DNA from 4 places in the Pseudomonas sp. 9_2_1 genome. Region 1 is predicted to be linked to each of the others. Evidence: riboswitches for the same ligand, from Rfam matches in the RefSeq annotation. Region 1 holds a riboswitch; each other region holds the start of a gene.
What was found. Region 1 has a riboswitch for cobalamin ahead of AC5O5I_RS12695 (CbtB domain-containing protein). Riboswitches for the same ligand answer to the same signal wherever they lie in the genome.
Positions count from the first base shown of each region.

Region 2: another riboswitch for cobalamin. It lies ahead of AC5O5I_RS18005 (TonB-dependent receptor); the one in region 1 lies ahead of AC5O5I_RS12695 (CbtB domain-containing protein).
Region 3: another riboswitch for cobalamin. It lies ahead of cobW (cobalamin biosynthesis protein CobW); the one in region 1 lies ahead of AC5O5I_RS12695 (CbtB domain-containing protein).
Region 4: another riboswitch for cobalamin. It lies ahead of AC5O5I_RS18015 (ABC transporter substrate-binding protein); the one in region 1 lies ahead of AC5O5I_RS12695 (CbtB domain-containing protein).

Region 1 covers NZ_CM181239.1:2,828,660-2,835,815, forward strand. Annotated here, with positions in the region: gene AC5O5I_RS12665 (transporter substrate-binding domain-containing protein) at 1-928, opposite strand, end outside; gene AC5O5I_RS12670 (response regulator transcription factor) at 942-1,556, opposite strand; gene AC5O5I_RS12675 (DUF1272 domain-containing protein) at 1,775-2,017, opposite strand; gene cobM (precorrin-4 C(11)-methyltransferase) at 2,084-2,836, opposite strand; gene AC5O5I_RS12685 (cobalamin biosynthesis protein) at 2,870-3,256, opposite strand; gene AC5O5I_RS12690 (CbtA family protein) at 3,256-3,942, opposite strand; gene AC5O5I_RS12695 (CbtB domain-containing protein) at 3,952-4,140, opposite strand; cobalamin riboswitch at 4,233-4,454, opposite strand; gene AC5O5I_RS12700 (GNAT family N-acetyltransferase) at 4,536-5,015, opposite strand; gene AC5O5I_RS12705 (LysE family translocator) at 5,147-5,767, shown strand; gene AC5O5I_RS12710 (alpha/beta fold hydrolase) at 5,788-6,660, shown strand; gene AC5O5I_RS12715 (pirin family protein) at 6,757-7,156, shown strand, end outside.
Region 2 covers NZ_CM181239.1:3,965,391-3,972,546, forward strand. Annotated here, with positions in the region: gene AC5O5I_RS17975 (TonB-dependent siderophore receptor) at 1-1,650, shown strand, start outside; gene thpR (RNA 2',3'-cyclic phosphodiesterase) at 1,657-2,202, opposite strand; gene lpxO (lipid A hydroxylase LpxO) at 2,361-3,260, shown strand; gene AC5O5I_RS17990 (carboxymuconolactone decarboxylase family protein) at 3,380-3,724, shown strand; gene AC5O5I_RS17995 (GNAT family N-acetyltransferase) at 3,803-4,372, shown strand; gene AC5O5I_RS18000 (hypothetical protein) at 4,406-5,152, opposite strand; cobalamin riboswitch at 5,316-5,522, shown strand; gene AC5O5I_RS18005 (TonB-dependent receptor) at 5,632-7,156, shown strand, end outside.
Region 3 covers NZ_CM181239.1:2,707,724-2,714,879, forward strand. Annotated here, with positions in the region: gene AC5O5I_RS12160 (multidrug/biocide efflux PACE transporter) at 29-457, shown strand; gene AC5O5I_RS12165 (branched-chain amino acid aminotransferase) at 538-1,557, opposite strand; gene AC5O5I_RS12170 (hypothetical protein) at 1,775-2,131, opposite strand; gene AC5O5I_RS12175 (glyoxalase superfamily protein) at 2,128-2,505, opposite strand; cobalamin riboswitch at 2,585-2,795, shown strand; gene cobW (cobalamin biosynthesis protein CobW) at 2,896-3,963, shown strand; gene cobN (cobaltochelatase subunit CobN) at 3,968-7,156, shown strand, end outside.
Region 4 covers NZ_CM181239.1:3,972,712-3,979,867, reverse strand. Annotated here, with positions in the region: gene AC5O5I_RS18040 (GNAT family N-acetyltransferase) at 1-272, shown strand, start outside; gene AC5O5I_RS18035 (OprD family porin) at 441-1,778, opposite strand; gene AC5O5I_RS18030 (pseudoazurin) at 1,775-2,209, opposite strand; gene AC5O5I_RS18025 (ABC transporter ATP-binding protein) at 2,227-3,015, opposite strand; gene AC5O5I_RS18020 (FecCD family ABC transporter permease) at 3,012-4,028, opposite strand; gene AC5O5I_RS18015 (ABC transporter substrate-binding protein) at 4,028-5,038, opposite strand; cobalamin riboswitch at 5,150-5,347, opposite strand; gene AC5O5I_RS18010 (acetyltransferase domain-containing protein) at 5,375-6,541, opposite strand; gene AC5O5I_RS18005 (TonB-dependent receptor) at 6,720-7,156, opposite strand, start outside.

The sequences.
Region 1 (7,156 bases):
GGCCGGTATTGACCAGCACGTTGACGGTCGGATTGCTGGCTATCCAGGCTTGCTCCTCTGCGCTCAGCACTGACAGGTGGCGCTGAAGCAGCAGGCTGGTGTTGCCGCTGCTCCAGCGGCGCAGGATGTTCAGGCGTTCGCTTTCGCTGATGCGGGCCAACGCCTGATCGACCAGTCGGTGCAAGCGCGGGTTGTCGCTGGCCAAGGCAAAGGCGAACTCGCCAGGGGCAACCTGGCTGAAGTGGTCGATCTTCAGCGTGTTCTGGTAGCTCTTGCCCATGGTGAAATCGGTGCTGATCGCATCGCCCAGGTAGGCGTCGGCCTCGCCGAGCTCGACAGCGGCAAGGCCGGCCAGGGTTGAGCGATACAGGCTTAGCTGGGCCTTGGGATACAGGGCGTGCACGGCGCTGGCCGGCAGGTAATGGTCGACCATGGCCAGGCGCATGCCGGCAAGGTCACGCGCATTCTTCAGGTCACTGCCTTTGCGGGTGACAACGACAGGCAGATCATCGGCATAGGGGGTACTGAGGTTGAGCTCGGCGTCCGCCGCCTCGAATGCGTTGGAGCTGCCCAGCAGGTCGATCCGGCCCTCGCGCAGGGCCGCGATGGCTTCATGGCGGCTGTCGTACCGGCGCACTTCGATCGCAATACCCAGTTGCTCGGCGATGATGCCGGCGTAATCGGCGCTCAGCCCTTCGTAGTCACGCTGGCTGACGTTGATTTCGAACGGTGGATAGTCAGGCCGGGAGCTACCCAGCACCAGCCGCTGTCGTCGCGCGAGCCAGTCACGGTCGTCGCTGGGCAGTTGCAGCGGGGTGGCAGCGCTGACGGAACGCGCCAGCAGCTGTCGGGGTTCGCTGTCGGCAAGCAGACTTGCCGAGGCCGAAAGGCCAATGGCGATAACGGCACTGGCCAGCAGACGTTTCATGGTGGCCAAGCGCTCAGTTGACGTCGTTGCGTCTGGCCAGGTCGACCATTTCAACCAGCGACTCGGTCCTGAGCTTTTCCATGATACGGCCTCGGTAGGTACTGATGGTCTTGGCGCTGAGGTTCATGCAGTGCCCGATGTTCTTGTTGTTTTCACCGCGCGCCAGGCGCCGCAGCACTTCCATTTCACGGTTGGAGAGGCTTTCCAGGCGCACGGGTTCGCTCTCCAGCGAGTTGCTGTTGACCGACATCTGCGGGAAGGTCGAATAGCCCTTGATCAGGGCCTTGAGGGCAAACACCAACGGATCGGTATCTTCATCCTTGGTGACGAAGGCGCCGATGCCGGCATCCAGACAGCGGCGTACGTACAGATCGGTGGCCTGACCGGTCAGGACCATGATTTTCGGCACTGCCTCCAGGCACTGCAGGCGTTTGATCACTTCCATGCCGTCCAGCCCGGGTAGCCCGATGTCCAGAATTACAACGTCCGGGCGCAGCTCGCGGGCCACCTGCGCCACGATCCGGCCGTCGCCCACTTCGCCGACAACATGGAAGCGCTCGCGCTCGAGGATAGTGCGCAAAGCGACCCGGACGATCGGGTGGTCATCGACGATCAGCACGGTTGTCATGAGAAAACTCCTGTCAGGATGTGGTCCGCCTTCCTGGATCACTCAGGAATACGTCTGCAAGCGGGTTAATCGGAAGCGCTGCAAGATACGACCAATCCTGAAGTTTGGTAATGCCGAGTATAGAAGTGTTGATAATCCTCGGGTGCCTTGTTGAAAATTCCTACAAATAATGGAAAGACATCACCGCTAACAAGGCGGAGTGTCGATTTTCTGGTCGGTCAATTGCAGGCGAGGTGTGTTTTATTCACGCGCAAGGGCGAGGCGGGGTTGTTGGCCAAGGCCTGGCCGACCCGCGTCGGACGGGTCACCAGCTGGCCTTTGCAGTTCGGGCAATAGCCCTGCAAGCGGGTTTCGACGCAGGTGCGGCAGAAGGTGCATTCAAAGGAACAGATCAGCGCGTCAGGGCTGTCGCCAGGCAGGTCGATATCGCAGCATTCGCAGTTGGGGCGTAGATCCAGCATGAGCTTGACTCCGGTTCGCAAGCGGGAACCCGGAGTCTGCTACGCCTGTGGTGAGCCTGGCAATGCTCAGTCGCCAGGGCGATACAAGTGGGCGTGCCCTGCGCGGTACAAGGCCGAATCGGCGAACGGAGTGTTGCCCAGCACATGCCCCACCAGAATCAGTGCGGTGCGGCGGAAGTCCTTGGCGGCGACACGTTCGGCGATGTCGCCAAGGCTGCCACGAACCCAGTCCTGGTCTGGCCATGTGGCGCGGTGCACGACCGCCACCGGGCAGTCTGCGCCATAGTGTGGCAGCAGTTCGTCGACGATCCGCGAGAGGTGCTTGACCCCCAGGTGAATCGCAAGCGTGCTGCCATGGCGCGCCAGGTCCGCCAGCTGCTCGCCGGGTGGCATCGGCGAGCTGTCGCCATAGCGGGTCAGGATCACCGTCTGTGCCACCTGCGGCAGGGTCAGCTCGCAGCCGAGCAGGGCGGCGCTGGCGGCCGTGGCGGTGACACCGGGGATGATCTGGTAATCGATACCCAGCGCCTGCAGGTGGCGGATCTGCTCGCCGATGGCGCCGTACAGGCTGGGGTCCCCGCTATGCACGCGGGCGACGTCCTGGCCTTGCTGGTGCGCCGTGCGCATGGCGGCGATGATCTGCTCCAGGTGCAGCTCGGCACTGTTGATCACGGTTTCGGCCCGGTGGCCTTCGAGCACGGCAGCAGGCACCAGCGAGCCGGCGTAGATGATCACCGGGCACTGACGAATCAGCCGTTGCCCCTTGACCGTGATCAGTTCCGGGTCGCCGGGGCCGGCGCCGATGAAGTAGACCGTCATGGAAAGTCCTTGCAATAAATGAGGGTGCAGCGTTCAGCAGGCCAGCGCGAGGGTTGCCGGGCCCATCACCTGGCGTGTGAGCAGCAACCGCGCTGTGCCGAGCCCCTGGCTTGCCAGGGCCAACGCCGCGCTCTCGGCCACCCCCCAGCAACCCGTGTGGGCATGGGCCACAGCAGAACGGTGGCTGAGCAGGTTGGAGTAGGGTTGCAGTTGCGCGCCATGGTACAGCACCAAAGGCAAACCGAGGTGTTCGGCCAGTTGCTGTAACCCCGGTTCGTTGGCCTTCAGGCTGATGCTGGCGATACCGTGCAGGTCGGCCAGCGCCAGGCCCTGATTATCCAGGGCCTGGCGCAGAAGGCTGAGCAGCGTATCCACCGGGCAGCCCCGGCGGCAGCCAAAACCGGCGTAAAAAACTGGCATCAGGCCTGGCTTGAGCGGCGGAACAGCCAGGCGCTTAGCAGGCCCAGGGCCAGCCAGAAGGCGGCGTTGGTCAGCCAGGAGGCCAGCTTGAACTGGGCTTCCAGTGCTTCGGGAGCCAGGCTTTCGTGCACCTCCGGTTGCGGCGCGCCAATTACATGCGGCACCACCAGCAGCACGGCGCCCAGCGCTTTCAGCAGCCCGTGGCGGGCAAACGCCAGCAAGGCCAGGCCCAGGGCGGTGGCGCTGGCGGTGCCAATCCACCAGGCCTGACGTTGCCCAAGGTCGGCCGCAGCCGTACCTGGCAGTTCTGGGGGCAGGCCCAGGGTTGGCGCGAGGCAGAACACGGCGAAGCCCGCCAGCCCCCACAAAGCCCCCGTGCTGGCGCGCTTCGGAGCGCGCAGGCTGTAGAGCGCGGCCAGGATCAGGGCGAAGCCGACCGCCACCACCAGGTTGCCACCGGTCGTAGACAGCACGCGCTGCCAGCCGTCTTCCGGCGACCAGGCTTCGGCGCTGTGCTCATGGGCAGCGACTTCGCTGCCATGTTCGTGGTGTGCGGCCGGGGCCGAAGACTCGTAGGTTTCCGCCTGAAGAATCAACGGGGCCACCCAGAAGCTTTGCAACAAGGTCAGCAACAAGGCCGCAAGCAGCCCGCTGAAGCCCGCAGTACGGGCAATGCGCGTGATCATCGGGCGTACTCAGTGGCAGGGGAAGGCGGCGCTGTGGCGGGTATCGTGGGCAGCGTTGTGCACGGCCTCGATGTGCGAAAAACCGGCGAAGTAGACCAGGCACAGGCCGAGCAGGCTGGCGCCGACGGCGATGACGACGCGTTGGCTTAGCGTGGTGGGGGTGGCAAGGCTGTGTGGCTTGGCGCTGGTGACGGGCATGACGCGTTCCTCTGCTTTTTTGTGGGCAACGGACAAGCGCGGCAGCCCCGAGCGTGATTGCCCAGGGAATGCGACAGCGCCCGCCCACCGCGGGGTGTTCATGAACGCCAGGCCGGTCTCCGGGCTTGCGAGGAAGAGCAGGGCTCCTGAAAAGCGTCACCTTCCCATGCCGAACTACGGGCACAGTGGTACAGACGCTTCGCTCGCTTACCGTTGCGGGGGCAGCACCGGGCTAGTCCGACCCTGCTGAAGGGCCGCGACGCACCGGTTTCCCGTTTCACCCCAGAAGGGGCACCTGAACGCAGGCATAAGGAGAGCATGGGGCGGGCGTGGCGTCAATTGCGGGATATGAGCTGGGCCCTGATGCCCCCCCTAACAGCGGCTCTCCCGCCCCATCAACCGCGAGCAAACGCCGCCAGCTTCTCCCCGTCCAGGCGATAGCGCACCCACTCGTCCTGCGCCTCGGCCCCCAGCTTCTGGTAAAAGCCGATCGCCGGCTCGTTCCAGTCCAGCACGCTCCACTCCAGCCGCCCGCAGTTGTTCGCTACCGCTTCGCGCGCAATGTGCTGCAGCACTTGCCGCCCCGCGCCATCGCCGCGCTGCTCGGGCGTGATATACAAGTCTTCCAGGTAGATGCCGTTGCGCCCGAGCCAGGTCGAGTAGCTGTAGAAATACACGGCGAAGCCGATTGCCTGGCCATCGCGTTCGCACATCAGGCCATGCACCGTGCTGCCCTCGTCGAACAGGCTGTGCTCGATGTCGGCGACGCTGGCGATCACTTCGTGACGGGCACGCTCATACTCGGCCAGTTCGGTAATGAAGGCCAGAATCTGTTGCGCATCGGTGCGAACGGCAGGGCGAATGGTAACGCTCATGTTGACGGCTTCCTTGATTCGGGTAGCAATACAGTGAGGTGTATCTACATAATTTAATGGAACTGTACTGGTCGCAGGGGAGGGCGACTCCGTTAGTGTGACAGCACCTATAAAGAAAGTGGACCGCCCCTATGCTCGCCTCTGCCGACCTGCTGACCGCCTTCGTGCTGTTTGCCTTCGTGTCCTCCATCACGCCCGGCCCCAACAACACCATGTTGCTGGCCTCGGGGGTGAACTTCGGCGTGCGCCGCTCGATTCCTCACGCTGTGGGCATCAGCGTCGGTTTCATGGTCATGGTGCTGGCCGTTGGTCTGGGCCTGGGCGAGGTGTTCAAGGCCTGGCCGCCGCTGTACACAGTGCTGCGCTACACCGGGGCGGCCTACCTGCTGTACCTGGCCTGGAAAATCGCCACTTCCGGGCCAGTCGGCACGGCTTCGTCCGGTGCTCGCAAACCCATGGGCTTCTGGGGCGCAGCGGCGTTCCAGTGGGTCAATCCAAAGGCCTGGGTGATGGCGGTGGGGGCGATTACAACCTATACACCGGCGCAAGGCTATGTGACCAACGTGATCGTCATCGCCGCCTTGTTCGCCCTGGTCAACCTGCCCAGCGTGGGCGTGTGGGTGATGTTTGGCAGCGCGCTGCGCAACCTGCTGCAGAACCCGCGTTGGCTGATGCTGTTCAATGTCCTGATGGCCCTGTTGCTGGTGATTTCACTGTACCCGCTTCTGTTTGTAGAATCGGCGTTTTCCTAGCCCGCGAGTTGCCCAAGCCCATGCAGTTGATCCCCTGGTCCCACGAATGTGCCGAAGGCTTCACCCTGCGTGGCTGGCGCACCGCGGCCAGCGGCAAGCCGCTGCTGCATTTCTTGCACGGTAACGGCTTCTGCTGCCTGGCCTATCAGCCTTTGCTGATGCGCCTGGGCGAGCATTTCGACCTGTGGCTGTGCGATGTCCAGGGGCACGGTGACAGTGACCATGGCGGGGCGTTTCGCGGCTGGAACCGTACCGCCGCGTTGGCCGTGGAGGCATTTCAGGCCGGGCGTGGCGAGTACGGCGAAGTGCCGCGCTTTGCCGTCGGGCACAGCTTTGGCGGCGTGCTCACCGGGCTGATGCTGGCCAGTGAGCCGCAGCTGTTTGCACGTGCCGTGTTGCTTGACCCGGTGCTGTTCAGCCGGCGCATGCTTGGCGTGATGGGCGCGGCGGCCCTGGTTGGCCTGCACCAGCGCCACGCCCTGGCGCGCAAGGCCGCGAGCCGGCGCAGCCACTGGCCTGATCGCGAAGCGGCGCTCGCTTCACTGCAAGGCCGTGGCATCTTCAAGGGCTGGGCAGATGCGGCGCTGCAGGCCTATGTCGAACATGCCATCGGTGATTGCGGCGAAGCGGTGGTCCTCAAATGCCGGCCCAGCCGTGAGGTGGAAATATTCAGCTCGTTCCCCAGGCGCATGTGGGCAAGCCTTGCTGCGATCAGCACCCCTACGCAGGTGTTGTATGGCGAGCACACCTATCCCTTCGTGCCACACTCGGTAAGTCGGCTGGCGGCGCTCAACCCGAATGTGACTGCGCAACAGGTAGCGGGCGGGCATTGTTTCATGCAGGAGGACCCTGGCAAGGCAGCTGATCAGGTGCTCGATTTCTTGCAGGGCTGATTGTTCCATCCATGGAACGATGCATGCCAAAACAGCTGACTACCGCCCGATTGACATCATTGATAAGGTTATCCCAGCCAAGAGAGGAGCCTTCTCATGAAAAAGATTCTGGGCATCCACCGCAACCCGCACGCTCATTGGGTGGGGGATGGTTTTCCGGTGCGCAGCCTGTTCACCTACGACAACCTGGCCAGCCAGATCAGCCCGTTCCTGCTGCTTGACTATGCCGGCCCCCATGATTTCACCCCGACTGCTGCACGACGGGGTGTCGGCCAGCACCCGCACCGCGGCTTTGAGACTGTGACCATCGTCTACCAGGGCGAGCTGGAGCACCGTGACTCCACCGGCGCTGGCGGTCTGATCGGCCCTGGGGATGTGCAGTGGATGACCGCCGCCAATGGCATCATCCATGAAGAGTTCCACTCCCCAGCCTTCGCCCGCAGCGGCGGCACGCTGGAAATGGTACAGCTGTGGGTCAACCTGCCGGCGCGGGACA
Region 2 (7,156 bases), 1.1 Mb from region 1:
ACGGGTAAAGCCGGCTCCTGGGACCACTACGGCCTGCAAGTGGATGCCGGCGGCCCGCTGACCAGCGATGGCCGGGTGCGCGGACGGGTTGTCGCGGACGAAGACCAGAGCGACAGCTTCATCGATTATGTCTGGAGCAAGAACCATTCGCTGTATGGGGCACTGGACATCGACCTCAGCGACGCAACCACCGTAGGCGGCGGTATCAGTTACAGCCGCCAGCAGTCCAGGCCGATGCTGCGCGGCATTCCACGCTACGCCAGTGGCAAGGCGGTTGACCTGCCTCGGTCGACTTATACCGGGGCCCGCTGGAGCCGTGCAGAAAACGACGTCACCACCTACTACCTGGACCTCGAACACCGCTTCAACGATGACTGGGCCTTCAAGGCTGCTGCCGTGCGCATGGATGAAACCAACACGTCCACCCACCAGCGCGTGCAAAGCACCGGCCAAGGCGTTGCAGCAGATGGCAGCGGCATCACCTACGCCGACTGGCTCACCGATTTTCACTCGACCAAGCTGGGCCTGGACATGAACGTGGTCGGCCACTTCGACACTGGCCCCCTGGCCCATGAGATCACCGTGGGCGGCAACTACGCCAAACTGACCTCGGACGACGCCTACTGGCGCAACTTCGACGCCGGCGGCAACATCTTCGATATCGATCATGACCGCCCCGAGCCCAGCCGGGACAGCGTCTTCGACGGCGACCTTGCACGTTCCAACCGGGCCAGCTACGACATTCGCCAGAAAGGCCTGTATGGCGCCTGGCGCGTCAAACCGACCCAGGACCTGACGTTGATTCTGGGCTCGCGCGTGAGCTGGTTCGACTACCGCTGGGACTCGATCGACTTCGACAGCCTGAGCGACCCAGGTACCCGTTACCCGACCAGCCGCATGACCGAATCGGGGCAAGTCACGCCGTATGCCGGGTTCGTTTATGACCTGACGCGCGAATGGGCTTGGTACGCCAGCTACACCGACGTGTTCGTCCCGCAGACCGAACGCGCCGTGGGCAATACGCCACTCAAACCGGTAATCGGTAGCAACTATGAAACAGGCCTGAAAGGCGAGCTGCTCGATGGCCGGGTCAATGCGTCGCTGGCGCTGTTCCGTTATGACCAGGAAAACCGCGCGGTCACCGATGTGGCGTCGGGCTTCGCCTGCGATGACTGGTACTGCTCCACCGCTGCCGGCAAGGTGCGCAGCCAGGGCGTCGAGGCCGAGATCAGCGGCGAAGTGCTGAGCGGCCTGCAACTGTTTGCCGGTTACACCTACAACACCACCAAGTTCCTCGATGACCCGGAGAACGAAGGCCGCACGTTCAGCCAGTGGACACCCAAGCACATGCTGCGCGCCTGGGCCGACTACACCCTGCCGCTGGACGGCCAGCGCTGGAGCACCGGCCTTGGTTTCACCACCCAGAGCCACACCCTGGGCTACGAGCGCACCTATACCGTGCCCGGGTATACCGTATGGAGCGCGCGGCTGGCCTATCAGCTGACCCCGGAAGTGAACGTTGCCGTCAACGCCAACAACCTGTTTGACAAGAAGTACTGGGTTGCCGGGTTCAACCAGCTTAATGGCAGCAACAATTGGGGCGAGCCGCGCAACTTCCTGCTGACGGTGAAGTACACCCCGGAACTCTGACCGGGTTCAGTCCGACAGCGGCCATTGCGCCAGCGGCCAGTACGCGCCCTTGCGCGACTCGTACAGGGTGAAATGGCGGGCCGCGAGGTAGAACTCCGGCGCGCTAGCAGCCTCTGGCGGCTGGCCGTGGTAGTCCCGGGAAAGCGTGAGGTGCGGGCGGTATTCACGGCTGGCCGGTTGCACGCCCAACGGTAGCAAGGCCTGCTGCAGGGCGTAGACCAGTTGCAGCAGGGCCGGTGGTACCTGCTGCGCCTCCAGCACCAGGGCGCTGGCCCGCTGCCACACCTGCAAACGGTCGAGCAGCAGACGGGGGGGCTTGGCCGGCAGCGCCAACTGGTCGACCGCAGCGCATATCGCTGGCACCTGGGCGGCATCCACATCGCCGAGAAACAGCAGGGTCACGTGGAAATTGGCGGCCGCTACCGGCTTGCCGCTGCGCATGCCCAGGCTGCGCCGCCAGTCGGCCAGCGCACGGCGCTGGGCATCACTGACCGGCAAGGCAAAAAACAGCCGCTTGAAGGGGGCGCCGCTGGGGCGGACATCCTGAACCATGTGAACTCCCGTACATGAATCGTTTGCGCAAGACTGTAGGGCATTACACCTAAGTCGCCCCGCACTTTCGTAACAATAAGTACAAACTGCCCCCATGATTGTTTATGCTGGCGGGCTTATGCCATGGCGCATGGCCATTTTTCGACAAGTAAACGTCCATGAAAATTGCACTCGTACTTATCTTCGTTTTCTCGATCGCCTATGTTCACCTGCGCGGCCGGGTGCGTCACAAGCTGACCCGCCAACTGGGTGACCACTCCAGCTTCCTGGCGCCGGTCAACGCCTTCCTTTACCTGTTTTCCAGGCACCCGGCCAAGCCTTACCTGCCGGTCGAAGCCTTTCCCGAACTGAAGCCGCTGCAGGACCACTGGCAGGAAATCCGCGAGGAGGGCCGCCAGCTGCTGCACGTGGGCGCAATCAAGAAGTCCGACAATTACGACGACGTCGGTTTCAACTCGTTCTTCAAGACTGGCTGGAAGCGCTTCTACCTGAAGTGGTATGGCGAAAGCCACCCGTCGGCAATGGCCCTGTGCCCGCGTACCACCGAATTGCTGCAAGGCATCGGCACGGTCAAGGCCGCCATGTTCGCCACCTTGCCGCCAGGCGCCAAGCTGGTGCGCCACCGTGACCCGTACGCCGGCTCGTACCGCTACCACCTGGGCCTGGACACGCCGAACGACGATGGCTGCTATATCGACGTTGACGGCGAGAAGTACTCCTGGCGCGATGGCGAGGGGGTGATCTTTGACGAGACCTATATCCACTACGCGGCCAACAACACCGAACACAATCGCATCATCCTGTTCTGCGACGTCGAACGCCCGCTCAAGTACCGCTGGGCCACGGCGTTCAACCGCTGGTTCAGCCGCAAGGTCATGGCCGCCGCGGCAGCGCCCAACGGTGCCGGCGACAAGACCGGCGGCATCAACCGGCTGTTTACCCGCATCTACAAGATCCGTGAGCGCGGCAAGGCGATGAAAAAGCGCAACCGCACACGCTACTACCTGGAAAAGTGGGCAGTGGTCGCCGCGCTGCTGCTGGTGTTCATCTACATCTGACCGGCAACGCAGGCCGTTTTGCCTACGACCTGCGTACACCCACCAAAGTACAAGCCTCACACCTGCCACTCTTCGACTAGCCTGAAAGCTCCACTCGCAACCACCCCAAGGTGAAGACGATGAGCATGATGGACTGGGACGCCTACCGTAAGCAGTTGATGGCCGGCATCGGCGATCTCAAGCAACTCTCCCCCGACACCGTGGCCGGCTACATGACCGCCAGTGGTGCGGGGGCCAAGACCAACCACCTCGACGCCAAGACCCGCGAGCTGATTTCCCTCGCCGTGGCCGTGACCACCCGCTGTGACGGCTGCATCGCCGTGCACTCGCAGCAGGCGGTCAAGCATGGCGCCAGCCGCGAGGAAATTGCCGAGGCGCTCGGCGTGGCCGTGGCGATGAACGCCGGGGCCGCACTGGTCTACTCGGCGCGGGCCATGGATGCAGTGGGCAAGGCCAACGGCTGAGCACAAACGGCGCCGCCACCCTTGCGCGACGGCGCCGCGCCGCCCAGACTGGGCGGCCCAGCCCGCGCAGGAACCCGCATGATCCACATTCGCCCCATGACGCCGGAAGACTTCGAACGTTTCTGGCCGACCTTCCAGGCCACCGTCCAGGCCCGCGAAACTTACGCATTCGACCCCGCCCTGAACGCCGAACAGGCCCGCCAATTGTGGCTGGAGCTGCCATTGCACACGCTGCTGGCAGAGGAGGATGGCGAGCTGCTGGGTTCGTATTACCTCAAGGCCAACGCGGCCGGCCCTGGCGCGCACGTGGGCAATTGCGGCTACATGGTCTGCGAGAGCGCCCGCGGCCGGGGCGTGGCACGCCTGATGTGCGAACATTCGCAGAAGCTGGCACGCCAGGAAGGCTTTCTGGCCCTGCAGTTCAACTCGGTGGTGGCCAGCAACGAGGTGGCGGTGGCGTTGTGGCACAAGCTGGGCTTCGAAACGGTTGGCCGGCTGCCCAAGGCCTATCGCCATGCCCGCCTGGGGCTGGTGGACTGCCTGGTGATGTACAAGTGGCTGGCCGATGAGCCGGTGACAGAGAAACCGCAGCTGCTGATCGGGCGCAAGAACATCGAAGCACGCGTGTCGCGGCGGCGCGGTCGGTAAAGGCCCTGCAGGTGCGTTTGCAGGGCCGCCGGATCAGAAGGCCAGGCCTATCTTGAAGCCGTACTCGTCGCGCTTGAGCTCGGTGTTGTCGGCCAACAGCGTCTCGTCGTCGAGCCGGTATTCGGTGCGGGTGTAGTACACGCCCGCCTGGATCGGCAGGTTGCCTTGCTGGTTCATCAGCAGCGTCACCTCGGCATAAGGGTTGGTGCGGTCTTTCATGTCCGCACTGTCACTGCCAAAGTCTTCCACCTTCAGCTTTACCCGGCCATCGAGGGTTCGCCGTACACCGGCTTCCACGCGCAAGGTGGCCGCATCGAACTGGTGGTTGTAACCCAACGCCGCCTTGGCGAACGGCGCCTTGTAGGTGAGTTCGCTTTCGATCCTGCGGTGCTCGGTTTCAAACCGTGACCACATGTAGCCGCCGCCCACGATCACATCGACGAAGTTGCGCGCATCCACCGCCGCACGCCAGCCCAGGTCCAGCCCTGCCTGCCCCTCCTTGAGTTTGTTGTCGTGCTTCTCGGCATACTTGCCTTCGGCACCCAGCTGGTAAATGAAACCGGACTCTGCGGTCATCTTGTTGCCAAAGGCGGCAAAGATGCCGCCTTCGTCAACGTGTTCGGTCTGGGTTTCACTGCCGCCCTGAAACTTGAATTCGTCGTAGGCGCCGAGAATGCCGACGGTGAACAGAGGGTCGGTGCTGGGTGCGGCATGGGCTGCCAACGGGGTGCCCATCAGGGCCAGGATGCAGGTGTGGCGGAGCAGGTTATGAGTAGGCATGCATCTATGTCTCCATGACGTGTAAACGGGTAGCTAGCCCACATTCCGAAACGCCCGGCGGCGCGATAGTTCGAAAAAGCTTCAGCAAATATTCAGGAATCTGCCGTTCATCACGCGATTGCCTGTCAGCCCGATGGTTGACGACCGTGCTGTGCAGTGGTCATATGCGCGCCAGTTTCAGGTGCCCTGCGCCGCCGCGCGCAAGGTGAAACGGGAAGCCGGTGCGTCGTGTTGCCCACGACAAGTCCGGCGCTGCCCCCGCAACGGTAAGCGAGCGAACCCTTCGAGATACCACTGTGCTCAGGCATGGGAAGGTGAAGGTTTCATGCCCCTCGCAAGCCCGGAGACCGGCCTGAAGCCTTGTTTGGCAACCCGCGGTGGGCGGGCGCAGGCCGGAATCCGTGCGCGCGCTCGCCTGCACGGCAAGCCTTCGCGTGTTTTCCACCGGGATGCATTCATTCCTGCAGCAGTGGAACGACATGTCCCGTATCTTCAAGCTTCACCCCCTGGCGGCCTGCCTGGCCGTCGCCCTGCCGGCCCAGGCCGATGACTTCGACCCAAAGCCTCTGGCCCTGCCGTCAACGGCCATCACCGACACGTTCGACAACCGCATCCTCGACCTCGCCACCCCGACGACGGCCGGGTCGCGCCTGGGCCTCAGTGCCCTGGAAACACCCGCCAGCACCAGCAGCATCAGCGCCGAGCAGATCCAGCAGCGCAACAACCTCAGCGTGCAGGATGCGGTAACCCGTTCACCGGGCATTACCTACATCGGCTCGCCAGGCGATGGCGGGACGGGGCTTGCAGCTCGCGGCTTCACCGGCCACGGCTCGGTGATGACGCTGTTCGACGGCGCGCGCATGTATGCCGGCGCGGGCACCCAGACATTCCCGGTCGACCCGTGGATGGTGGAGCGCATCGACGTGCTGCGTGGCCCGGCGTCGGTGCTGTATGGCGAGGGTGCAACCGGTGCGGTGGTCAATGTGATCCCGAAAAAGCCCTTCAGCGGCGACATCCGCAATCACCTGCGCCTGGGTTACGGTTCATGGGACCGCCAGCAGCTCGGGCTGGACAGTGGCGGTAGCCTGGACGAACGCCTGAGCTACCGGCTTACGCTGAACCAGCAAGCCGGCAATGGCTGGGTTGACCGCACCCCCTCGCGCAGCCTGGCGCTCAGCGCCGCGTTGCGCTTCGACGCCACTGACGACCTCAGCTTCACCCTCGCCCACGAGCGCGGCGATGCCAAGCCTGCCAATTACTACGGCACGCCGCTGATCGACGGCCACTACCGCAGCAGCCTGCGCTACAAGAACTACAACGTGCAGAACGACAAGCAGCACTACGTCGATGAGTGGACCCGCCTGACCACGGACTGGACGCTGAGCGACCAGGTCAGCGCCAGCAACCAGCTGTACTACATGAAAAGCCGCCGCCACTGGCGCAATGCCGAGGCGTACAGCTGGGACGCCGCGCGCCAGCAGCTGCTACGCGGCAGCTACCTGGAGATCAAGCACAACCAGGAGCAGTTCGGCGACCGTCAGACGTTCGCCTTCGATCACAGCCTGTTCGGGCTGGCCAGCAAGACGGTGGTGGGTGCCGAGTACAACAAGGTCCGTTTCAACATCGACAGCAATGCGCCGTACGACGATGTGGGCGGCGACTACATCGACCCATGGCAGCCGCAACCGGGCGACTTCCACAGCGCCTCGCCGCTGCGACCGCAATCGCTCGCCACCACCGGCACCTTCGCGCTGTTTGCGGAAAACCGCCTGCAACTCACCGATCGCCTGTCGCTGGTGACCGGCGTGCGCCGTGACCAGAACCATATCGACCGCGACAACCTGGGCACTGACAGCCGCAGCGACCGCAGCCTGCAAGGCGGCAACTGGCGCGCCGGGCTGGTTTTTGCGCTGACGGAGGATCTGTCGTTGTACGGCCAGTATTCCACCAGCGAGGACGGGGTAGACAACCTCATCAGCCTGAGCCCGGCACAGATGCACTACG
Region 3 (7,156 bases), 120 kb from region 1:
ACGACTCACGCACTGGATGGAATTTGCAATGAAAAACGTCTCTTTCACCGAACGCCTGGTTCACGCCGTCGGTTATGAAGTGTTCGCAGTGCTGCTGTGTGCGCCGCTGTTGTCCTGGGTCATGGGCAAATCGCTGGCGACAGCCGGCGCGCTGGCGGTGACCCTGTCGGTGATCGCCATGCTGTGGAATATGGTCTACAACGCGCTGATCGATCGTTATGTACAGACCGAGCGGATCCACTGGCAGGCCCGCGCGCGTTTCGCGCACGGCTTGGGCTTCGAGGCCGGCCTGGTAGTCTGGTGCCTGCCGGTGGCCGCGTGGATGCTGGATATTTCGCTTTTGCAGGCGTTCATGGTGGAGCTGGGCTTCTTCATGATCATCCTGCCCTACACCGTGCTGTACAACTGGGCGTTCGACAAAGTCCGGCACCTGCTGATGCAGCGTCGCCTGGCCTAAGGCGTGTGCCCAACTCCCACACCAATAAAAACGGGGCATGCCATTGCTGGCATGCCCCGTTTTCAAACCGCTGAAACGACTCAGGCGACTTTGACGATCCAGCCTGCCGGTGCTTCGACATCACCGCTCTGGATGCCGGTCAGCTCGTCGTAGAGCTTCTGGGTAACCGGGCCGACCTTTTCCAGGTCGTGGAACACGTGCAGCTTGCCGTTGTACTCGATGCCGCCGATCGGGGTGATCACCGCAGCGGTACCGCAGGCACCGGCTTCGATGAAGCGGTCCAGGTTGCTGATTTCGACATCGCCTTCGATCACTTTCAGGCCCAGGCGCGATTGCGCCAGTTCCATCAGCGACAGGCGGGTGATGCCTGGCAACACCGAGGCCGATTTCGGCGTGACGAACTCGTTGTTGGCGGTGATACCGAAGAAGTTGGCCGAACCGACTTCCTCGATCTTGGTGTGAGTCAGCGGGTCGAGGTAAATGGCGTCGGCGAAGTTGGCCTTCTTGGCCTCCGCGCCTGGCTGCAGGCTGGCCGCGTAGTTACCGCCGACCTTGGCTGCGCCGGTGCCTTGCGGGGCAGCACGGTCGAAGCTGGAGATCTGGAAGTTGTGCGGCTTCATGCCGCCCTTGAAGTACGAGCCAACCGGGATGGCGAATACCGAGAAGATGAACTCGGGGGCGGTGCGCACGCCAATGTTGTCACCAGTGCCGATCACGAACGGGCGCAGGTACAGGGCGCCTTTGCCGTGCGGTGGCACGAACTTTTCGTTGGCCTTGACCACCTGCTTGCACGCTTCGATGAACACATCGGTAGGCACGTGCGGCATCAGCAGGCGGGCGCAGCTGCGCTGCATGCGGGCGGCGTTCTGGTCCGGGCGGAACAGGTTGATCGAGCCGTCCTTGCAACGGTAGGCCTTGAGGCCCTCGAAGCACTGCTGGCCATAGTGCAGCGCCGTGGAGCCTTCACTGATGTGCAGTACGTTGTCTTCGGTCAGGGTGCCCTTGTCCCACTCGCCATTGCGCCATACGGACAGGTAGCGTTTGTCGGTCTTGATGTAGTCGAAACCCAGCTTGTCCCAATTAATGCTTTCGTTGCTCATGACACCCTCATTGTCTTGCAAGTGCCCGATCGCTCGGGCTGCTGTTATATGCGCACCATGCCACCATAATACATCCGCAGCAGATCGGGAACGGCCAGTCACGAATTGAGGTTGCGAGGTGTTCACCGCAAGATTTTTAGCGCCTGTGAAATCGAGCGCCGCCCGCGCGGCGCTCGGTTTCACAGGCGCCGCAAAACTTTCGCCAATCTTCAACGGTCTACCGCCCCAAGCGCTTCCCCCAATCACCGCCATGCCCCTGCGCACAAGCCTCTTCACTGTCGAACCGCACATGCCATGCCGGATGATCCAGTGCTATGCCCGCCGCCTCCAACGCTTGTGCAGTCAGCACCAGCATGCGCGTCTTGGCGTCGCCCGCCATGGCTGCAGCCTTGTCGGCTTCTTGCTCGAACACCCAGGTTATGCGCAAGCTGGCCGGAAAATCCTCAGGATCGAGCCGGTGGGTCAGCCAGCTGAAGCCGATGATTTCTGCCTTGGCCGTTTCGCAGGCATCGGTCAGGCATATCACCAGTTCACGCTCCAGCCTGGCCATTTCACGCTTGCCAGATGCCTTCACAGGTTTGCCTCGTCGTCGATCTGCTGACAGAACCGCAGCCGGTTACCGAATGGGTCCCACACCTGCATCTGCAAGCCCCAGTCCAGGCGCTCGGCTTCGGGCCGCGCGTAGCCGTACTGTTTCGCTTGCAGTTCATGCTCCAGCGCGCGCAGGTCGTCGATGCGGGCGAACACCGTCGAGCCGGGGCACGCGTCACCATGGTGTTCGGAAAGGTGCAGGATCAGGCCGTCACGATGCACCTGCATGTACAGCGGCAGGTCCGGGCTGAAGCGGTGTTCCCAGTCCAGCGTGAAACCGAGAAATTCGAGGTAGAACTCCCTGGCCTTTTCGACCGAGAAGATACGCAGCACCGGGATGGCGGGAGCGAGGGGCATGGGGCGTCCTTGACCGTGGGCAAAGACGCTACTCTAGCGCAGTTGCGCAACCTGTGGTTGACCACCCGCCAGCCACTGCGTAGCCTTGCCAGTTCGAGGTTCTTCGGCCAGGCCGAAGCTAAGACGGGAACGCGGTACAAGCCGCGGCTGCCCCCGCAACTGTAAGCACCGACAACGGATCGACACAGCCACTGCGCCAGCGCGCGGGAAGGCGTCATCCCGCCAGCCTGGCTTCAGCCGGCAACTGGAACGGTGCCAGCCAGGAGACCTGCCTCGCAACGTTTTCGACTTTCAACCGGGCGGGGTGATCCGGTGGCGAACAAGCCCGGCCGGCCTGGCCTGCGGCTGTCGTCCTGCATGCCCGCGCCATTCTGCCAAGGGCACTGCGACATGAAAACACTGGCCAAGCTCCCCGTCACCATCGTTACCGGCTTCCTCGGTTCGGGCAAGACCACCTTGCTGCGGCACATGCTCGACAACGCCCAGGGCCGCCGTATCGCGGTCATCGTCAACGAGTTCGGCGAGCTGGGCATCGACGGCGAAATCCTCAAGCAGTGCAGCATCGGCTGCACCGAGGAAGAAGCCAGCGGCCGCGTCTACGAGCTGGCCAACGGCTGCCTGTGCTGCACCGTGCAGGAAGAATTCTTCCCGGTGATGCGCGAGCTGGTGGCGCGCCGTGGCGACCTCGACCACATCCTCATCGAAACCAGTGGCCTGGCTCTGCCCAAGCCGCTGGTACAGGCCTTCCAGTGGCCGGAAATCCGCAACGCTTGCACGGTCGACGCGGTGATCACCGTGGTCGACAGCCCGGCGGTAGCCGCCGGCACCTTCGCCGCCTACCCGGACCAGGTCGATGCCCAGCGCAAGCTCGACCCTAACCTGGACCACGAATCGCCGCTGCACGAACTGTTCGCCGACCAGCTGGCCAGCGCCGACCTGGTGGTGCTGAACAAGGCCGACCTGATCGATGCCGAGGGCTTGGCCAAAGTGCGTGCCGAAGTGGCCGAAGAACTGCCGCCAGCGGTCAAGGTGATCGAGGCCAGCAGCGGCAAGTTGCCAATTGACGTGCTGCTGGGCGTGGGTGCCGAGTCCGAGGCGCACATCGATGGCCGCCGTACCCACCACGACTCGCACCACGATGGCGACGACCATGACGATCATGACCACGACGCCTTCGACTCCATCTCCATCGACCTGCCCGAAGCCGACGAAAGCCTGCTGCTTGATGCCCTGACCCAGCTGGTGGTGGAGTTTGGCGTGCTGCGCGCCAAAGGGTTTGCGGCCATCCCGGGCAAGCCGATGCGCCTGCTGGTACAGGGCGTGGGGACCCGCTTCGACAAGCACTTCGACCGCGCATGGCGCGCCGACGAGCCGCGCATCACCCGCCTGGTGCTGATCGGCCAGGACCTGGATGCGGCCCAGCTGGAAGCACGCCTGCGCAAAGCCCTGGGCGCCTGACCCCATGCACCTGCTGCGGACCCAGCCCGGTGGCTTCGTACCGGATGACAGCATTGCCGACCTCGGCCAGACACCCGCCGAGCTGGTGATTCTCTGCAGCGGCGATTCGCACCTGGCATTGCTCGCCGATACCGCCGAGCAATTGCCCGAAGACTTCCCCAGCCTGCGCCTGGCCAACCCGATGCAGGTGCAGAACCACGCCTCGGTCGACCTGTATGTCGATCAGGTGCTGCGCCATGCCAAGGTCATCCTGGTGTCGCTGCACGGCGGCGTCGGCTACTGGCGCTATGGCGTCGAGCAGCTGGTCGAGCTGGCCGCGCGTGGCGTACAGCTGATCCTGGTGCCAGGCGACGACCGCCCCGACCCGGAGCTGACCCGCCTTGGCACCGTCAGCAGCCAGCAGGCCGAGCGCCTCTGGCACTACCTGCGCCAGGGCGGCAAGACCAACGCCATCAACCTGTTCCAGTGCCTGGCCAGCCAGTGGCTGGGCCGCGACTATGCCTGGGACGAACCGCAACCCTTGCCACGCACGGCGGTGTATCACCCGGCCAAGGGCAGCGCCGTGCTGAAGGACTGGTACCCGCACTGGCACCCTGAGCACCCGGTGGCGCCGCTGCTGTTCTACCGCTCGCACCTGCAGGCGGCCAACACCGCGTTCATCGACGAGTTCTGCCAGCGCCTGCAGGCTGCCGGGCTGAACCCGTTGCCGATCGCGGTGGCCAGCCTGAAGGAAAGCGCGTGCCTGGAGCAGGTCGAAGCCTGGCTGGACGAGGTGGGTGCCGAAGTACTGGTCAATACCACCGGCTTCGCCCTGTCCAGCCCCGAACAGCCCAACCTGCGCCCGTTCCGTCGTGACATCCCGGTGCTGCAGGCGATCTGCGCGCAGGACAACCAGCCCGGCTGGGAAGCCAGCGAGCAAGGTCTTGGCGCGCGCGACCTGGCCATGCACATCGCCCTGCCAGAGCTGGACGGGCGCATCATCACCCGGCCGGTCAGTTTCAAGGACATGGCCTGGCGCAGCGAGCGCAGCCAGTCTGACGTGGTGTGCTACCGCGCTCACCCCGAGCGCATGGACTTTGTCGCCGAGCTGGCGCGTCGCTGGGTCGAGCTGGCCCGCCTGCCCAATGGGCAGAAGCGGGTGGCACTGGTGCTGGCCAACTACCCGACCCGTGATGGGCGTATCGGCAATGGCGTCGGCCTGGACACACCGGCCGCCGCGCTGAACATTCTCAGGGCGCTGCAGGCCGAAGGCTACCCGCTGGCCGAGCTACCGGGCAGCGGCACGCAGTTGATCCACCAGTTGCTCGGCGGCGTGACCAACGACCTCGACCACCTCGACCAGCGCCCCTGCGCCCAGAGCCTGAGCCTGGGCGACTACCAGGCCGCGTTCGCGCGCTTGCCCGAGGCCAATCGCCAGGCGGTGCTGGAACGCTGGGGGCCACCCGAGCAGGACCCGATGTACCGCAGTGGCCGGCTGATGGTGGCGGGCCTGCGCTATGGCCTGACCTTCGTCGGCATCCAGCCGGCCCGGGGCTACCAGGTAGATCCGAGCGCGGTCTATCACGACCCCGATCTGGTACCACCGCACGGCTACCTGGCGTTTCACTTCTGGCTGCGCCATGCCTTTGCCGCCGATGCAGTGATCCACGTCGGCAAGCACGGCAACCTGGAATGGCTGCCCGGCAAGGGCGTCGGGCTGTCGGCTGAGTGCTGGCCGGATGCCTTGCTCGGCCCGCTGCCGAACATCTACCCGTTCATCGTCAACGACCCGGGCGAGGGTGCCCAGGCCAAGCGGCGCACCCAGGCGGTGATCATCGATCACCTGATGCCGCCGCTGACCCGCGCCGAAACCTATGGCCCGTTGCGCCACCTGGAACAGCTGGCCGACGAGTTCTACGAAGCGCAGCTGCTCGACCCACGGCGTGCCCGCGAGCTGCAGCGCGATATCCTCGAACTGGTCAAGGCCACCCATATCGACCGCGAGTTGCAGTTGGAAGGGCAACTGGACGATGCCACCGTATGGCTGCCGCGCCTGGATACCTACCTGTGCGACCTTAAGGAATCGCAGATTCGCGATGGCCTGCATGTGTTCGGCCAGTCGCCGCAAGGCCGCTTGCGCCTGGATACCCTGCTGGCGCTGTTGCGGGTCGAGCGTGGCGACGGCCGCGGCGGCAATGCCAGCTTGCTGCGGTCCTTGGCCAAGGCGCTGGTGCCGGGCTTCGACCCGCTCGATTGCGACCTTGGCCAGCCATGGCAGGGTGTGCGGCCCGGGCAGTTGCAAGCCATCAGCAGCGAACCCTGGCGCACCTGTGGCGACACCCGTGAGCGCCTCGAACTGTTGGCGCTGCAGGTGATCGAGCAGGTGCTGGGCGGCACCGCACAGTTGCCTGACTTGAGCGACTGGCAGCCGGTTCACGAGGTGCTGCAGGCCCTGCGCGAAGCGGTGGCGCCCGGCCTGGATGCCTGTGGTGCTGCCGAAATGAACGGCCTGCTGGCGGCGCTGGCCGGGCGCTTCGTGCCCGCCGGCCCCAGCGGCGCGCCCAGCCGGGGCCGCCTGGACGTGCTGCCCACCGGCCGCAACTTCTACACCGTGGATGTGCGCAACCTGCCCACCACTACCGCCTGGCGCCTGGGTTTTGCCTCCGCCAACCTGATCCTCGAACGGCACTTGCAGGACCACGGTGATCACCTGCGCCAGCTCGGCCTGTCGGTATGGGGCACGGCGACCATGCGCACCGGCGGCGATGACATTGCCCAGGCCATGGCGCTGATGGGCGTGCGGCCGGTATGGGCCACCGGCAGCCAGCGCGTCGACGATTTCGAGATCCTGCCGCTGAGCCTGCTCGATCGCCCACGGGTAGACGTGACCTTGCGCGTTTCCGGGTTCTTCCGCGATGCCTTCGGCAACCTTATCCGCCTGTTCGATGCAGCGGTGCAGGCAGTGGCTGCTCTGGACGAACCCGACGACCTTAACCCTTTGGCAGCGCGCGTGCGCAGCGAGCGCGCGACCTTGCAGGCGCAGGGTGTGGACGCAGAGCAGGCTGCGCGCCAGGCCGGCTGGCGGGTATTCGGTGCCAAACCCGGTGCCTATGGCGCCGGGGTGCAGAACGCCATCGACGGGCGGCTGTGGCACAGCCGCGATGATTTGGCGGAGGTCTACCTCAATCATGGTGGCTATGCCTACGGCGCCAGC
Region 4 (7,156 bases), 1.1 Mb from region 1:
GCTTTGCCCAGCTCGATTACCACGCCCGGCGGGTGGTCGAGGTGGTGCGCCTGTTCGTCTCGCCGGCCTACCGTCGGCATGGCCTGGCCGCGGCGTTGTTTGCGGCATTGCGCGAGCGAGCGGAGCAGGCGGGTGTCGACTGCCTGTACCTGCATACCCACCCGTTCCTGCCGGGGGCGATCGCGTTCTGGCAGCGGCAAGGGTTCGCGGTGGTGGATGTGGAGCAGGACCCGGTCTGGCAGACCACCCACATGCAGTTGCGCCTGGGCTGACAATGACAAAGTGCCGCGCTGGCCTCTTCGTGGCTAAACCGCTCCTGGAACTGCACATAGCTGACTGATTTAGCAGGGACCCTGTGGGAGCGGGTTTACCCGCGAAAGGGCCGGTCCAGCCAATACACGGATCAGCGCATCAGCCCCGACTCAAGCAACGCGGGGGTGTCAGAACGCCCACGACAACGGCCATTCCACCGCCAAGCGTATCTGGTCCCCATCCAGCTCTGCCTGCGCCGTATTGCCCCGGTGCACGTTATGCCTCAGCGAAAACGTGGTGCCCTTGGCTTTGCCACTCTGCACCACATAGCGCGCCTCCAGGTCCCGCTCCCAATGCTTGCCACCCTTGCCGTAGCCCAGGTACGCATAACCGCCCGCAGGGTCGACGTGGCTGCCATCGATATCGAACCCGCGCACGTACAACGCCGTCAGGTTCAGCCCCGGCACGCCGTAGGCGCCCATATTCAGGTCATAGCGGGCCTGCCACGACTTTTCGTTCGGCGCGTTGAAGTCCGACATCTGCACCGCGTTGGCAATGAAGATCGCCCCTCGGGTCACGTAATCGAAAGGCGTATCGCCGTGCACCTGCTGCCAGCCCAGGCTGAAACCGTGCGACCCTTGGTTGTAGCGCGAGACCAGGCTCCAGGTGGTGTTGTCGATACGCCCTGACAGCGCCTTGCCGGTGTCGGTGGTGCGGTACAGGTTGAGGTCCAGGCTGATACTGCGGCGATCATCCAGGGCATGGCTGAGCGTGCTGCCCAGGTAGTGCTGGTTCCAGCTGTCCTCGTAGCGTGAGCTGTAGAGGCTGCCGCTGAAGGCGGGGGCGGGGTTCCAGACTACGCCCGCCAGGTCGAAGCTGTTGCCCTGGCGGCCGTTGGAATAGTTCACCACAAAGCCTTGGTCGTGGCTGGACGCATTGCGGTCGGTACTTTCGTTGAAATGCCCGGCCACCAGCTTGAGGGTGTCGACCTCGTTGCTGGTGAGGAAGAAGCCGGTGGCGGTCTCGGGCAGCAGGCGGCTGTCGGACGAGCTGAACACCGGGGTCTTGATCCGTTGCTCACCATAAGACAGTACGGTGTTGGACAAGCGCAGCTTCAGCGCAGCCCCTGCGCGGCTGTACTGGTTTTTTGGGTGGCCAGCGTTGTCCACCCCCAGCAGGCGCGCCTTGCCCGCGCGGCCGCCGCCGCTGTCGAGCTGCACGCCCAGATAGGCATGGGCATCCACGCCGACACCGATCAGCCCTTGGGTGAAGCCGGACTGCACGCTGCCCATCAAGCCATAGGCCCATTCCTCGGCCTTGCCGTTGCGCTCGCTGCGCGGTTTGTAAGCATTGCGCGCAGCGCTGTTGCGCCCGCCATGCTTGAAGTCGCGCTGGTCGAACACGCTGCGGTTGAGGATGTTCCAGCTGCCATCCTCGACAACGCCATTGCTTTGCGACTGGGCGGAATCGGCCTGGGCGAAGGGGGCAAGGCCCAGCACCGACAGTGCCAGCAGCAGTCGGGTCATTGCCCGGCCCCAAGCTTTTGCAGTTGTGCTGCAAAGCGCGTTTTGGCCCGTGCCGGCAAGCTGGCGGGCAGTTCTGCAGCCGGCGCGTCACCCACCTGGATCAGCATCACCATGCCCATCGCCAGGTGCGCAATGCACTGGATGCCGTACACCCCGGGCACGCTGAACGTCTGCTCGAACGGCTGGTTCAGCTTGCTCTTGAACGGTTCGGCGCCGGCGGGCAGCAACCCTGCGACGCTGGCTGCGTTGTGGCCGCTCTGGGTGGGCAGGAAGCGCACGCTGTCGCCGGGGGCGATGTGCAGGTGGTCCGGCTCATAGACCATTGCCCCCTTGCTGCCACGGTTGAGCATTTTCACTTCATGCACCTCGGCCAGCGCGGCCGGGGCAAGCAGGGCGCTGGCGAGCAGCAGGGCGACAGGGCGCAACAGCATGGGCAGAACTTCCTGGTTCAGGGGGCGCGGAAACGCAGGATGCGCGCGCCGTCGAAAGGGTCGGTGAGGTAGCGGGCATGGACGCCAAAGGTGCTAAGCAGGCGTTCGGGGGTGAGTACCTCGAACGGTTTGCCGAGGGCGACCAGGCGGCCTTGGTCGAGTACCGCGATGCGGTCGCAGGTGAGCGCCTGGTTGAGGTCGTGCAGGGCCACCAGGGTGGTTACCGGCAGCGCCTGCACCTGTTGCAGCAGGCTCAGCTGGTGCTGGATATCCAGGTGGTTGGTCGGCTCGTCCAGCAGCAACACCTGCGGCCGCTGCGCCAGGGCGCGGGCGATGTGCACGCGCTGGCGCTCGCCACCGGACAGCGAGCCCCACAGGCGTGTGCGCAGGTGCAGGGCATCGAGGTCGGCCAAGGCTTGCTCGACGATGGCGCGGTCGTGCGAGGCAAACGGTGCCAGTGCCGACAGCCAGGGTGTACGGCCAAGGGCCACGGCGTCGAATACGCTGATCGCATCGAGGGTGTCGGCCTGCTGCTCGACCAGTGCCAGGGCCTGAGCAACACGACGGCGCGGCAACCGCGCCAGGGGTTCGCCCAGTAGCTGCACGCTGCCGCTGGCCGGTTTGCGCAGCCCCGCCAGCAACTTCAGCAGCGAGGATTTGCCGGAGCCGTTGGGGCCGACGATGCCCAGGGTTTCGCCACTCACCACATCGAGGTCGATAGCCTCGAGCACGGTTCTGCCGGCCAGTTGCAGCCCCAGGCCCTGGCAGCTCAAGGGCGCGAGCTGTAGCGCGGTCATGACTGTCATGGGCGCCCTCGACGGCTGACCAGAATCAAGGCGAAGACCGGTGCGCCGATCAGTGCGGTGACAACACCAACCGGGATTACCTGGCCGCTGATCAGCGTGCGCGAAAGGATGTCGGCGGCAATCAGGAACAGCGCGCCGCCCAGGGCGCTGGCCGGCAGCAGACGGCTGTGGCCGGGGCCGAGGATCAGCCGCAGGGCATGCGGGATTACCAGGCCGACAAAGCCGATGGCGCCGACGATGGACACCATCACCGCCGTCACCAGCGCCGCGCAGCTGATCAGCAGCAACTGGGTACGGCGCACCGGGATGCCCAGCGACGCAGCCGAATCGACGCCAAAAGTGAAGGCATCCAGCGCGCGGCGATGCCACAGGCACACCAGCAAACCGCACAGCGCCACCGGCACCGCCAGCCACACCGAGGGCCAGCGCACACCACTGAGGTTGCCCAGCAGCCAGAACAGGATGCCGCGCGCCTGCTCGGCAGTGGCCGACTTGGTGATCAGGAACGCTGTCAGGGCGTTGAACAGTTGCGAGCCGGCGATACCGGCGAGTATCACCTGCGCGTTGTTGCTGCTGGGCCCGGCCGCGCGGGCCAGCACCAGCACCAGGGCGAATGCCGCCACGGCGCCGATGAAGGCGCCGGCAGACATGCTCAGTGCCAGGCTGCCCAGCCCCAGCAGGCCGACCAGCACCGCGCCAGTCGAGGCGCCGGCCGACAGCCCGAGCAGGTACGGTTCGGCCAGCGGGTTGCGCAACAGCGCCTGCAGGATCACCCCGCAGGTGGCCAGGCCGGCACCGCAGGCTGCGGCGACCAGGGTGCGGGTCAGGCGGTAGTTCCAGACGATGCCGGCGTCGATCGGGTCGACCGGGTAGCCGGCCTGCCACAAATGGTTGGCCAGGACCTGGCCGACCACGCTCGGCGACAGGCTGGTTTCGCCGATTACGGTGCCGGCCAGCAGCGCCGCCAGCAGGGCTGCCAGGGCAACTGCGAGGCTGGGTAGCAGGCGGCTCATCACGGCGCTGCTTTACCGCTGGCGAAGGCACTGGCCAACGTCTGCACACCGCGGAACAGGCGGATACCCGCCTGCATGGCGTCGGCATCGAGGATGATGATGCGGTCGTGCCTGACCGCGTCCATGTTGCGGGTAACCGGGTCGCTGCGCAGGAATTCAAGCTTCTTCTGGTAGTCATCGGCGGGGAAGCGGCGACGGTCCATGCGCGCGATGATCAGCCAGGTCGGGTTGGCCTTGGCCAGTGTTTCCCAGCCCACGGTTGGCCATTCCTCACTGGACTCGACCACGTTGCGCACGCCGAGGCTGCGCAGCATGAAGTCGGCGACCCCTTGGCGGCCTGCCACGTAGGGGTCGATGTCCAGGTCGGCGCTGGAGAACCAGAACAGCGCCGAGGTCGCCGACAGGTCCTTGCCGGCCAATTGCGCCCTGGCGCTGTCCAGGCGGCCTTTCAGTTCGGTGTTCAGGGCGGTGCCGCGGTCCTGCACGTCGAAGATCTCGGCCAGCTGGCTGACGCTCTTGTAGATGCTGTCGACCTGGAACGCCTGCAGGCGAGTGCCGTCTGCGCCCACCAGGTTGTCCTTGCCTTCGCAGTCCGAGGGCAGCAGGTAGGTGGGGATGTTCAGTTCGTCGAACTGTTCACGGGTGCCGACCACGCCCTGGGCGCCGACCATCCATTCGAACTGCACCGCCACCAGTTGCGGGCGCTTGCCTGCTACCGCCTCAAAGCTGGGGTCGTTGTCGGCCAGGCGCGGCACTTTGTCGTTCTGTGCCTGGTATTCGGGCAGCACGTTGTTGAACCACAGCGAGGTACCCGCCAGTTTGTCACCAAGCCCCAGTGCGTAGAGCATTTCGGTGCCGGCCTGGCCGATGGTGACGGCGCGTTCCGGTGCCTGGGCGAAGGTCTGCGGCTGGCCGCAGTTATCGACAGTCAGCGGGTAGTGAGTGGCGGCGGCCTGGGCCAGGCCGGTAAAACCAAGGCCGGCGAGCAGGGTGGCGATGCGGGGCAGCATGCGGGGCGATCTCCTATCGGACAGTTCTGGTGAGGAACGCACGGACAGGCATCGCCGAGCCCCCGCTGGCGGCAGGGGCAACACTGATAGCCAATCCCGGACACCCCGCCGGTTGGTGAATGCAGGCCGGCAGGTCTCCTGACTGATGCGTCATGGCCCGGCTCCGGCCTTCCCGGGTCGGTCACCCAGTGGCATCGATGGAGCAGGCTCGGCATCTACAGTTGCGGGGGCAGTTCCGTTTGGCCCGTGTTGGCAGGCCTGGGATTCCCTATTATTTCCGTGGTGGAAACCGGCGGCCCGCATGGTAGACCATCACGCCGCCGGTTAAAACGCTTTTCAGAAGTACTTCAGCCAGGTGATGTCGCGCCGCCGCGCCTTCAGGCGGGCGAACCCGCGCACCGGCAGGTACAGCGAAACCGCCAGCAATACCGCGGCCAGCCATACCGCGGCGATGCCGTCAAAGCCGAAGTAGTCGCCCTGGTTGAGACCGAACAGCGCCACGCTGGCCAGGTACAGCAGCTTCAACACATACAGGTGCAGCAGGTAGAAGAACATCGGCGCCGCACCGAACACCGCCAGGGCGCTGATCCAGCGCGCCTGCCCGGCACGCTCGAAGGCGCGCAGCAGCAGCAGGCCACAGCCCAGGGTCAGGGCCAGGAACAGCAGCGACGGTGGGTATTTGGTGATGTTGAAGAAACTCATCAGGGTTTGCGTGAGGGTCGGGTAACCATTCCAGGGCGCCTCGCCGTAGCCGTTGAGCATGCGCAGCACGACAAAGCCCAGCAGTGCGATCAGCCCGGCCACCCGCAAGCGCTGCTGGCGTCGACCGGCTTCGCTGCCGCGCGCGAACCAGGGGCCCAGGCCGTAACCCAGGGCGATCACGCCGATCCACGGCAGCACCGGGTAGGAGGTGCGCAGGCGCAGGTTGTCGGAGAACTCCAGCCAGCCGCGGTCATGCAGGATCGCCCATGGCACGTGCAGGGCCGACTCCACACCGAAGTGCAGGCCATCAAGCAGGTTGTGGCCGGCGATGATGATCGCGCCCACGGCGATCAGGGCTGCGCGTGGCAGCCACACCAGCAGCGACAGGGCGATCATGCTGACGCCGATCGCCCAGATCACTTGCAGGTAGATCACGCTGGGCGGCAGTTGGAAGGTCCAGGCGAAGTTGACCAGGGTGAACTCCAGCACCACCAGGAACAGCCCGCGCTTGAACAGAAACGCCGAGACATCGCTACGGCCCTGGTACTTCTCGCCGTACAGCCAGGCTGACAGGCCGGTCAGCAGGACGAACACGGGCGCACACAGGTGCGCCAGGGTGCGGCTGACGAACAGCGACGGTTCGGTGGTGTCGATGGCCATCGGGTCGCCGACCTGATGGTGCAGGAAGAAGGTTTCGCGGACATGGTCCAGGAGCATGAACAGGATCACCAGGCCGCGCAGGGCGTCGATGCTCTGCAGGCGCTGGGTAAGCAGGGTAGGGGTGGCGCTGGCGCTTGTCATGGGGGATCGCTGGCAAGAATGGATGTCAAATGGAATGTTATCTTATAACTTATTGGGGTTTGATGGGTAGGGGTTTTTGTGTTGCCTGGTGGTTGCCACCAGATATGCAGCGCCTGTCAGCCCTGATGCGATCCCTATGCCAGCCCTGCCCCAAACAAGCCGACCCAGGCAACCCAGTTCAAAACCTATAATCCACCGTCGCAAACCAGGCCCGTGGCATCCCCATCAACCACTGCTCACCACTGAACGCCGACACCACATACTCCCTGTCAAACACGTTGTTCACCTGCAAGCCCAAACGCACATCCGGCAACACCCGCCAGGCGATATTGGCATCGACCACGGTATACCCGGGGGCGCTCTGGGTATTGGCGGTGTCGGCATAACGCTCATCCACGTAGCGCGCACCCACGCCGGCCTCCACCTGCTGGCCAAAGCCTTTGCTCAACCACAGGTTGGCCGTGCGCCGGGGCACGTTTGCCGGCCGGTTGCCCGCGCGGTCCTGGGCTACACCACCCACCGTCTCGTCAAAGTCGTCATACCTGGCGCGCACCAGCGACGCGTTTACCGACACCTGCCACTGATGCGCCAGCGCCAGCTCCAGGGTCGCCTCCA